One region of the Streptomyces sp. NBC_01433 genome, then DNA from elsewhere that is predicted to be linked to it. Evidence: riboswitches for the same ligand, from Rfam matches in the RefSeq annotation. Region 1 holds a riboswitch; each other region holds the start of a gene.

What was found. A riboswitch is a leader RNA that binds a small molecule or an ion and turns the genes downstream of it on or off. The one in region 1 is predicted to bind cyclic di-AMP.
Region 2: linked by a shared signal. The riboswitch ahead of OG413_RS15365 (transglycosylase family protein) and the one ahead of OG413_RS05610 (C40 family peptidase) in region 1 are both predicted to bind cyclic di-AMP.
Region 3: linked by a shared signal. The riboswitch ahead of OG413_RS00155 (M23 family metallopeptidase) and the one ahead of OG413_RS05610 (C40 family peptidase) in region 1 are both predicted to bind cyclic di-AMP.

The regions. Positions count from the first base shown of each region.
Region 1 is NZ_JAPEPM010000001.1:1,300,023-1,303,539, forward strand. Features, by position in the region: gene pcrA (DNA helicase PcrA) at 1-1,847, opposite strand, end outside; cyclic di-AMP (ydaO/yuaA leader) riboswitch at 2,106-2,267, shown strand; gene OG413_RS05610 (C40 family peptidase) at 2,266-3,429, shown strand.
Region 2 is NZ_JAPEPM010000001.1:3,404,224-3,407,740, reverse strand. Features, by position in the region: gene eno (phosphopyruvate hydratase) at 1-580, opposite strand, end outside; gene OG413_RS15365 (transglycosylase family protein) at 902-1,633, opposite strand; cyclic di-AMP (ydaO/yuaA leader) riboswitch at 1,637-1,816, opposite strand; gene OG413_RS15360 (transglycosylase family protein) at 2,107-3,063, opposite strand; gene OG413_RS15355 (cytochrome P450) at 3,204-3,517, opposite strand, start outside.
Region 3 is NZ_JAPEPM010000001.1:31,416-34,932, reverse strand. Features, by position in the region: gene OG413_RS00160 (pitrilysin family protein) at 1-1,241, shown strand, start outside; cyclic di-AMP (ydaO/yuaA leader) riboswitch at 1,463-1,629, shown strand; gene OG413_RS00155 (M23 family metallopeptidase) at 1,642-2,460, shown strand; gene OG413_RS00150 (GntR family transcriptional regulator) at 2,734-3,441, shown strand.

The DNA of each region.
Region 1 (3,517 bases):
TGGTCCGAGTCGGCGACCAGCGCGACCTTCTCCAGGAACTCGGCGAGGGTGCCCGCGCCCTCCTCGTCGCCGCGCTCCTGCTCGAATTCGAGCGCGACGGCGGCCAGTTCCTGGAGGTTCTCGATACGGGTCTCGTCCTGGGGATCCGTGGACGCCTGGAGCTCGGCGAGATAGCCGGTGCGCTCCATGACCGCCTCCAGGACGACCGCGGGCCCGGCGCCGGACTCGACGATCGTGCGCAGCTCCTCCATGAGCGTGTTGAACCGCTTCACGGCGTTCGCCGAGCGGGCCGCCATGCCGTACGCCTCGTCGACACGGCGCAGCGCCTGCGGGAAGGAGATCTTCTCGCGCAGCGACAGGGCGTCGATCATCGCTTCGGCGCGGTCGCCGATGCCGCGCTTGGGCACGTTCAGGATGCGGCGCAGGGGGACGGTGTCCTCGGGGTTGGCGAGGACCCGGAGGTAGGCCAGGACGTCCCGGACCTCCTTGCGCTCGTAGAAGCGCACCCCGCCGACGACCTTGTAGGGCAGGCCGACCCGGATGAAGATCTCCTCGAAGACACGGGACTGGGCGTTCGTCCGGTAGAAGACGGCGACGTCACCCGCCTTCGCGTCGCCCGCGTCGGTCAGCCGGTCGATCTCGTCGGCGATGAACTGCGCCTCGTCGTGCTCGGTGTCGGCGACATAGCCGGTGATCCGGGCGCCCGTGCCGGCGTTCGTCCAGAGGTTCTTGGGGCGGCGGCTCTCGTTCCGCTCGATCACCGCGTTGGCGGCGGAGAGGATCGTCTGCGTGGAGCGGTAGTTCTGCTCCAGCAGGATCGTGGTCGCGTTCGGGTAGTCCTCCTCGAACTGGAGGATGTTGCGGATGGTCGCGCCGCGGAAGGCGTAGATCGACTGGTCCGCGTCACCGACGACGCACAGCTCGGCGGGTGCGTCGGCCTCCCCGGACGGGCCCACCAGTTCGCGTACGAGCGTGTACTGCGCGTGGTTGGTGTCCTGGTACTCGTCGACCAGGACGTGCCGGAAGCGGCGGCGGTAGTGCTCGGCGACGTCCGGGAACGCCTGGAGCAGGTGGACCGTCGTCATGATGATGTCGTCGAAGTCCAGGGCGTTGGCCTCGCGCAGCCGCGCCTGGTACAGCGCGTACGCCTGGGCCAGGGTCTTCTCGAAGCCGTCGGCGGCCTGACCGGCGAAGGTCTCCTCGTCGATCAGCTCGTTCTTCAGGTTGGAGACCTTGGCCGTGAACGACTTCGGCGGGTAGCGCTTCGGGTCGAGGTCCAGATCGCGGCAGACCAGGGCCATCAGCCGCTTGGAGTCGGCGGCGTCGTAGATCGAGAACGACGAGGTGAAGCCGAGCCTCTTCGACTCGCGGCGCAGGATCCGTACGCACGCGCTGTGGAAGGTCATGACCCACATGGCGTTGGCGCGCGGTCCGACGAGCTGCTCGACGCGCTCCTTCATCTCGCCCGCGGCCTTGTTGGTGAAGGTGATCGCGAGGATCTGGCCGGGGTGCACGCCCCGCTCGGCGAGCAGATGGGCGATCCGGTGGGTCAGCACCCGGGTCTTGCCGGAGCCGGCACCGGCGACGATGAGCAGCGGCGAACCGGCGTGCACCACGGCGGCGCGCTGTTCGGTGTTCAACCCGTCGAGCAGCGCCGCGGCGTCGATGACCGGCCGCGGGGCACCGTCGCGGTAGTAGCCGTCGCGGGGCGGCGGGGGCGCGTCGAAGACGCCCTCGAAGAGACCCTCCGGCACCGCTTCGGGTGCGTGGTCCTCGGGAGGCGGCGGGGGCCCTTCCTCCGAGTTCTGGAGGCCGGTCAGGAAACTGTCGTCAAAGAGGCTGCTCATCGCTTGACGAGTCTAGGCCGCCCCACTGACAGCCCGTGGCCGCTTCGGGTACGAGACCTCCCGGGCGGGCACGCAAGGAGAGCGCGCGGCCACGCCGCGTGAGGGAAACGGGGCGGCGCCCGGTGTCGGCGGACCCGATCCATCAAGGTCACGAAAATGTATCGGGCATATCGAACATCAACCTTCACAGCGGCACCACGGGTTGGCTAGCGTGCTCCGTCGGGCGCCCCGTACCCCCTTGAGGCGAACCACGCCGAGCGGACGCCCCCGCCGAATCCGTACTGCCCTCACGGCTGTCCGGAACCGGGGACCCACCAGCAGCACCGGGGTGAATCGGTCCTCCCCCACGGGACCGTAGGGCAGCCTTCCGTTCCGCCCGAACCCGACAGCTAACCCGGTAGGCGGTCCACGGAAGGAGATGCCGGCCTTGGCCTCGCATCGCAAACCGCGCACGAAGGTGCGCACCACCACCCCTGCCGTCGGGCTGACGACAGTGGCACTGGCCTCCGTCACCCTGCTCTCCACGCAGAGCGCGACGGCCGCGCCCGCGGAGCCCAGGCCCGGGATCGAGGAAGTCCGGACGAAGGTCGACGACCTCTACCGGCAGGCGGGGACCGCGACCCAGCAGTACAACCGGGCGAAGTCCGCCTCCGTGACCCAGCGCGCCAAGGTCGACGCCCTCCTGGAGGACGCGGCCAGGCGCACCGACAAGCTCAACGAGGCCCGCCGCACCCTCGGGAACTACGCGGCGGCGCAGTACCGCACCGGCGGAATCGCCCCGACCGCTACCTTCTTCCTCGCGGACGACCCGCAGGCGTACTTCGACCAGGACCAGCTGATGGACCGGATGACGGGCCAGCAGCAGAAGGCCGTCGCCGACTTCCGTACGCAGCAGTCCGAGGCGGCGACGAAGCGCACCGAGGCCGTGAAGAGCCTGGAGACGCTCACCGAGTCGCAGGCCACGCTGCGGTCCAGCAAACGGAACGTGCAGGCCAAGCTGACCGAGGCACGCACCCTGCTGTCGAAGCTGACCGCCGAGGAGAAGGCCCGGCTGGCGGAGCTGGAGCGCAAGAAGAAGGCCGAGGCCAGGATCAAGGCGGAGAAGCTGGCCCGCCAGCAGGCCGCCGAGGCGGAGGCCGAACGCAAGGCCGGGGAAGAGGCCGCGAAGAAGGACGGCGGCGGCGGGACCGGCGGCGGCACGGGAACCGGTTCGGGGTCGGACAGCGGCTATGCCGCCAAGGCGGAGAAGGTCCTCGCGTTCGCGCGTGCCCAGATCGGGAAGCCGTACGTCTGGGGCGCTACGGGTCCGGCCTCGTACGACTGCTCCGGGCTGACCCGGGCGGCGTGGAAGGCGGCGGGGGTCGACCTTCCCCGCACCACCTGGGACCAGGTCAAGGTCGGCACCCGGGTGGCCACCGCGGATCTGCGGCCGGGGGACCTGGTCTTCTTCTACGACGACATCAGCCATGTCGGCATCTACAAGGGCGACGGCATGATGATCCACGCGCCGAAACCGGGCGCGAACGTGCGCGAGGAGTCGATCTACTACATGCCGATCTACGGCAGCGTGCGCCCCGCCTGATCACGCCCTGACCGGTCCGGCCGGCGAGGCCCGGCGAGGCCGCCGGGTCGGGCCGGTCATGTTGTGATCAGGACAGGTCAGGTCAGGT
Region 2 (3,517 bases), 2.1 Mb from region 1:
TCAGGACCTTCTTCAGCGTGTGGTAGATCTCCGCGCCCCAGCGCAGGGCCTCGGAGAAGGACTCCGCGCCGATCGGGGCGATCATGAACTCCTGGATGTCCACGTTGGAGTCGGCGTGCGAGCCGCCGTTCAGGATGTTCATCATCGGAACGGGCAGCAGGTGCGCGTTCGGGCCGCCGAGGTAGCGGAAGAGCGGCAGGTCGGACGCCTCGGACGCGGCGTGGGCGACGGCCAGCGAGACGCCGAGGATGGCGTTGGCGCCGAGCGACGCCTTGTTCTCGGTGGCGTCCAGGTCGAACATCGCCTGGTCGATGAGGCGCTGCTCGGTGGCGTCGTAACCGACGAGCTCCGGGCCGATCTGCTCGATGACGGCGAGGACCGCCTTCTCGACGCCCTTGCCCTGGTAGCGGTTGGGGTCTCCGTCGCGAAGCTCAATGGCCTCGAACGCACCGGTGGAGGCGCCGGACGGAACAGCAGCACGTCCCGTGCTGCCGTCGTCGAGGCCAACCTCGACCTCGACCGTGGGGTTTCCCCGGGAGTCGAGGATTTCCCTGGCTACGACGACGTCGATGGACGGCACGAGGCATCTCCTTCTGGGATATGACACTGGTTGTGCAGGGTCACTGCGGCCTTGCGACACGAGCCTAACCGGCCCGGCCCGATCGGGCGGCCGACCGCCCGTCTCCTGGGACGAAAAAGGACCCAAGGCCGTGCAATACAGGACGAAGGTCCAGAAATTTACTGACCGGTAACTACAAGGGTTGAACGATTGCGGCGCGGGTCGCCGCACAAGAACCCCGGCCCGGCGCGCACGGGGGAGAGCGCGCCGGGCCGGGGAACCTGGACCGAGGGAGATGCCGCCGGACATCCCCCTCAGGGGGAGGAGAAGCCGTGTGCCGGACTACTTCAGGTGGAGCTGCTGACCCGGGAAGATCAGGTCGGCGTCCCTGACGATGTCGCCGTTGAGCTTGAACACCTTGTGCCAGCCGCCCTTGACGCCCTCCTCCTGAGCGATCTTGCTCAGGGTGTCGCCGGACTTCACCTTGTACTCGCCATCACCCTTGGCGACCTTCTGGCCGGTCGGGGTCGTGACGGTCTTCGGGGTCTCGGCCTTCGGGGCGGTGCGCTGCTCGCTGCGCGAGGTGGGCTGCTCGGCCTTGCGCTCCTGCTGCTTCGGCTGGGCCTGCTGCTGCGGCTGAGCCTGCTCCTGCTTGGCCGCGGTCTGGCCGGAGCCGGTGTCGACGCCCGGGTCCACACCGTCGTTGCTCAGGTTGCCGGCACCGGCACAGGCCCAGGCGCCGGGACCCTGCATGTCGAGAAGCTTCTCGGCGGTGGCGATCTGCTGGGACTTGGAGGCCAGGTCGGCACGGGGGGCGTACTGCGTACCGCCGGCGGCGGCCCAGCTGGACTGCGAGAACTGCAGACCGCCGTAGTAGCTGTTGCCGGTGTTGATGGACCAGTTGCCACCGGACTCGCACTGGGCGACGGCGTCCCACGTTTCGACGGAGGCGGCAGAGGCGCCGGTCGCACCCATCAGCGGGACGGCGACGGCGGCACCGGCGACACCGGCGAGCGTGGCGACACGGACGGCCTTGGACGGGCGGCGGTGCTTGCCCTTGCTGTGAAGCAGCATGGAACGTCTCCTCACCGACGCCTACGAGGTGAGCTGTCGGGTTCGGGCCAAGTGAGTTGCCCGGTCGCATGTCCTAGCACGCGACTTCACCCCAAGCCGGTCCTGATCCTCTCGTACGGGACGAGACGAACGGGCCCGGCGCTTACCTGGGTCCCCCGCTCCTGCCTACGGCGCTTTACGCGTCTGTTCCCTTCGACCGACGGCAGGATTCGGCGTGACGATCGACGGGGCCCGCGGTGCGAGCGGTTCCGACCGTAAACACAGGCAACCCCTACATTCAAAGATGGACATACCGGTCAATCAGCCCTTACTTGCCCTCACCGAAGGGACGTTTCCGCAGGTCGGGGGGGATGCGGGCGGATCCGGCGGACGGAACACGCCAGTTGAAGCAAAGAGACCCATGTCTCACTTATGCATAAGTGGACATAGGCCCCTGAACTACCCCAGTTTTCGGGGCGCTTTCCCGTATTGGATCAGTTGGCCGCAGCGCCCTCGGAGCGCTCGCCGAGGTCCAGATCCAGGTTCTGTCCGGGCAGGATCAGGTCCGGGTCCGAGCCGAGTGTGTCCTTGTTGGCCTCGTACAGCGCGGTCCATCCGCCGGAGAGTTTCTGTGCGTCAGCAATCGCCCAGAGACTGTCGCCCGGCCGGACGGTGTAGTCGCCGCCGGCCCGCTCCGTCGCGCCGTCGCGCGCCTCGCCGTCGCCCCGGGACGCGTGCCGGCCGGACTCGCGCCCGTCGTCACCGTCCGCCGCCCGGCTCTTCTCGGGAGCGGGCGTGCCCCGGTGCTTTCCGCCGCTGCGGTCCGTGTCCTTCGAGGCGTCAGGCGCGGCGGAGCCCTCCGGCGCCGATGAGTCCTCGGGCTTCGCGGAACCCTCGGGCTTCGCGGAGTCCTCGGGCGTCGTCGGAGAAGGGGTCCCGTCCGGGGTGGCAGGGGTGGTCGAGGGGTCGGCGGCCTCGCCGGGCGCGTCGCCCGCGTCCGCTTCGCCCGGCGAGGTCGCCGTGTCCGACGGATCGGCGGACGGCGTGCCGCCCGGGTCGACGCCCGGCAGGGCACCGTCCACCGCGAGTCCGGCGATCACCGCACAGCTGGGCCACGCCTTCGGGCCCTGGTCGTCCAGGACCTTCTCCGCGACGGAGATCTGCTGCGAACGGCTGGCGAGGTCGGCCCGGGGCGCGAACGCCGTGCCGCCGTAGGCCGACCAGGTGTCCTGCGAGAACTGGAGCCCACCGTAGAAGCTGTTGCCGAGGTCGGCACTCCACATGCCGCCGCTCTCGCACTCCGCGACCCGGTCCCAGGTCGAGGCGTCGGCGGCGTGTGCGCCGGTCGCGCCGAGCAGCGGAATCGCGATGGCCGATCCCGTCACGCCCGCGGCGACGACGATGGCGGGTGCCTGACGAGGGCGACGGTGCCTGCCGTTCGCGGAGCCCATGGGGTTTGCCTTCCGTGCGACTGACGAGTGGGTACTGAGTGGTTGACGAGTCACCTGACGCCCGACTGATGCGTCGAACGGTGAACCTAGCGGGACTCGAACGTGTGTCACAAGTCGATGCAGCGGAGATCACGTGAAAGTCACAGAGTTGACGCAGCGTCACCTTCGCCCAGTCGCCGCCCCGGCTCGAACTCCACGGGGAGCGTGCGCAATCCCCGCATGATGAGCCCGCCACGCCACCGCAAATCGGCGGGTTCTCCCGCAAGTCGCAGCCCCGGAAGGCGTCTCAGCAGCGTAGCGAGAGCGGCCTGTCCCTCCAGGCGGGCGAGCGGTGCCCCCAGGCAGTAGTGGATGCCGTGCCCGTATCCGAGGTGCTGATTGTCACTCCGTGCGAGGTCGAGCCGGTCCGGGTCCTCGAACCGTTCCGGGTCCCGGTCGGCCGCGGCGAGCACGA
Region 3 (3,517 bases), 1.3 Mb from region 1:
TGGACGCCCCGCTGGACGCCGAGCCCGAGGGCCTGGACGGGGTGGCCACGATCATGTCGCGGGCGCTCTCCGAGGGCACGGACAAGCACAGTGCCGAGGAGTTCGCCGCCGAGCTGGAGCGCTGTGGCGCCACCCTCGACGCGCACGCCGACCACCCCGGCGTCCGGGTCTCCCTGGAGGTTCCGGCCTCCCGGCTGGCCAAGGCGCTCGGCCTGGTCGCCGAAGCGCTGCGGGCCCCGGCCTTCGCCGAGAGCGAGATCGAGCGTCTCGTCGGCAACCGGCTGGACGAGATCCCGCACGAGCAGGCCAACCCCGCCCGGCGCGCCGCCAAGCAGCTCTCGAAGGAGCTCTTCCCGGCGACGGCGCGGATGTCGCGCCCGCGTCTGGGCACCGAGGAGACGGTGCGGCGGATCGACGCCGCGGCCGTGCGCGCCTTCTACGACGCGCACATCCGCCCGTCCACCGCGACGGCCGTGATCGTCGGCGACCTCACCGGGATCGATGTGGACGCCCTGCTCGCCGACACCCTCGGCGACTGGTCCGGGAACACCGCCCAGCCCCGGCCGGTGCCGCCGATCACCGCCGACGACACCGGCCGTGTGGTCATCGTGGACCGCCCCGGTGCGGTGCAGACGCAGCTGCTCATCGGCCGGATCGGCGCCGACCGGCACGACAGCGTCTGGCCCGCCCAGGTGCTGGGCACCTACTGCCTGGGCGGCACCCTCACCTCCCGGCTGGACCGGGTGCTGCGCGAGGAGAAGGGCTACACCTACGGGGTCCGGGCCTTCGGACAGGTCCTGCGCTCGACGGCTCCCGACTCGTCCTCCGGGGCCGAGGGCGCCGCGATGCTGGCGATCAGCGGCTCGGTGGACACCGAGTCCACCGGCCCGGCGCTGGGTGACCTCTGGACGGTCCTGAAGACCCTGGCCGCCGACGGACTGACGGATGCCGAGCGCGAGACGGCCGTGCAGAACCTGGTGGGGGTGGCCCCGCTGAAGTTCGAGACCGCCGCCTCGGTCGCCGGCACGCTGGCCGACCAGGTCGAGCAGCACCTCCCGGACGACTACCAGGCCCACCTGTACGCCCGCCTCGCCGAGACGGGCACGGTGGAGGCGACGGCCGCCGTGGTCAACGCGTTCCCGGTGGACCGGCTGGTGACGGTCCTCGTGGGGGACGCGGCACAGATCGAGGAGCCCGTGCGGGCACTCGGCATCGGTGAGGTGTCGGTCGTCAGCGGCTGATCGGTCTGTTTCCGCTGCCGCGAAACGGCACAAGAGGGACCCCGGCGTGATCCATATCGCCGGGGTCTTCCCTTTTTTCTCATTCGTCCGCATTTTGGGGGAGGTTGCCTGTCTGTCCTGTGGGATGTGCGACAAAACCGGCTGCCCGTTTGGTGAGGGAAAGTGGCCCGGCTTAGCGTCGGCTCCGCTGTCCGTCACCCGTATGCCGCGTCCGCGGCGCCGGGCAGCCATCGCCGAGTCCCCGTCGGGCGCGAGCCTGGGGAGCCGGGGACCCAAGAAGTCCCTGGGGTGAATCGGATGCCGGGTCCCGTACGGGACCCCGGTGTCCGTAGGAGACCTTCCTGCTCCGAACCCGTCAGCTAACCCGGTAGGCGAGAAGGAAGGAAAGGATCAGCCCTCCATGGCGTTCACCCGTGTCACCGGGAAGCACCGTGCCCCGAACCGCCTGACGCGCAAGCGTGCCCAGGTCGTCGGCGTCGCGGCTCTGGCCACCACCGGCGTCATCGGCGGTATGGCCACCCCGGCCCTCGCCGCGGACTCCGAGGCCCCCACCGTCAGCGACACCGGCCTCACCCAGATCATCGCCATCGACGCGACCCTCGCCGACCGGATCGACGCCCAGGCGAAGGTCCAGGAGCACCAGGCCGAAGTGGCCGCGCGGGCGAAGGCCGAGGCGGAGGCGGAAGCCAAGGTGAAGGCCGCCGCCAAGGCCAAGGCGAAGGCGGAGGCCGAGCGCAAGGCCGAGGCCCGCGCCAAGGAGGCACGCGAGGACAAGGCGCGCGCCGCCCGCGCCGCCGAGCGCACCCGGCTGACGTCCTTCCACCTTCCGGTCGCCGGTTCGTACGTCTCCACCGGCTACAAGTCCAGCGGTTCGCTCTGGTCGTCCGGCAGCCACTCCGGCGTGGACTTCCACGCGGCCTCCGGCACCTCCGTCGTCGCGGTCGGCGCCGGCACGGTCGTCGAGGCCGGCTGGGGTGGCGCGTACGGCAACAACATCGTGCTCCGGATGACGGACGGCACGTACACCCAGTACGGCCACCTCTCCTCGATCGGCGTCTCCGTCGGCCAGAGCGTCACCTCCGGCCAGCGGATCGGCCTCTCCGGCTCCACCGGCAACTCCACCGGACCGCACCTGCACTTCGAGGCGCGGACCACCGCCGAGTACGGCTCCGACATGGACCCGGTCGCCTACCTGCGCGCACACGGCCTCAACGTCTGACCCACGCTTCTCAGGGGGTGTCCCATGGGTACCCCTGACCCGAAGGCCCCGGCTTCCCGCCGGGGCCTTCGGCGATCCGCCCGCCGAGCCGTCGTCGGTCCCTCGACCGAACCCTGATCGAAGCCACGGCCGAACCCGCCGCCGAACCACTCCATGGCCAAAAGATATCCCTGAATTCCGGCCTGCCATCGGAAATTCCGGCCGACTGCCTTAGAGTCGCAGAACAGGCGTCGATCGGCCGCGTTTCGCGGGGATTAAGGCGGAGGTTCGGATATGCGCATTCCCGCGCATTCGGTATGCACGGCAATCCGTGAGGACATCGTCTCCGGTGTCTTCGAGCGTGGCAGCCGCCTCACCGAGGAGGTGCTCGCGCGTCGCTACGGGGTCTCCCGGGTCCCGGTCCGCGAGGCGCTGCGCACCCTGGAGTCCGAGGGGTTCGTCGTCACCCGCCGGCACGCCGGCGCCTGTGTTGCCGAGCCCACCGAGCAGGAGGCCGCAGACCTTCTGGAGGTCCGGATGCTCCTGGAGCCGCTCGGTGCCGCACGTGCCGCCCAGCGACGCAGCGACGCCCACCTCAAGGTGCTGCGCGGCCTGGTCAGGCTGGGTCAGGAGCGGGCCCGCCGGGGCGAGGGCGAGGATCTGCGCTCACTGGGCGGCTGGTTCCACGAGACCCTCGCGCAGGCATCCGGCAGCCCCGGCCTCATCGCGCTCCTCACCCAGCTCCGGCGCAAGACCGCCTGGATGTACGCCGTCGAGCAGCCCGCCCGGCCCGTCGACTCCTGGGCCGAGCACGGAGCCATCGTGGACGCCGTGGCACGCGGCGACGCGGAACGGGCCAGGGCGCTCGCCGTCCAGCACGCGGAGCGGGCCGTCGCCGCGCACCGGCTGCGCCGCACGGACCGCGCGGGCGGCCGCATGGCGGGCCGCGGCCGGGTGAGCACTTCGCAACACGGCGTAAACATCGCAAGTGCCCGGCATTAACAATTGCGCCGTATACAAAGGGGAGTAATTCCGAAGGGCTTTATCTCCGCTGCCCGAAATTTCCGCTGCCCGAAAT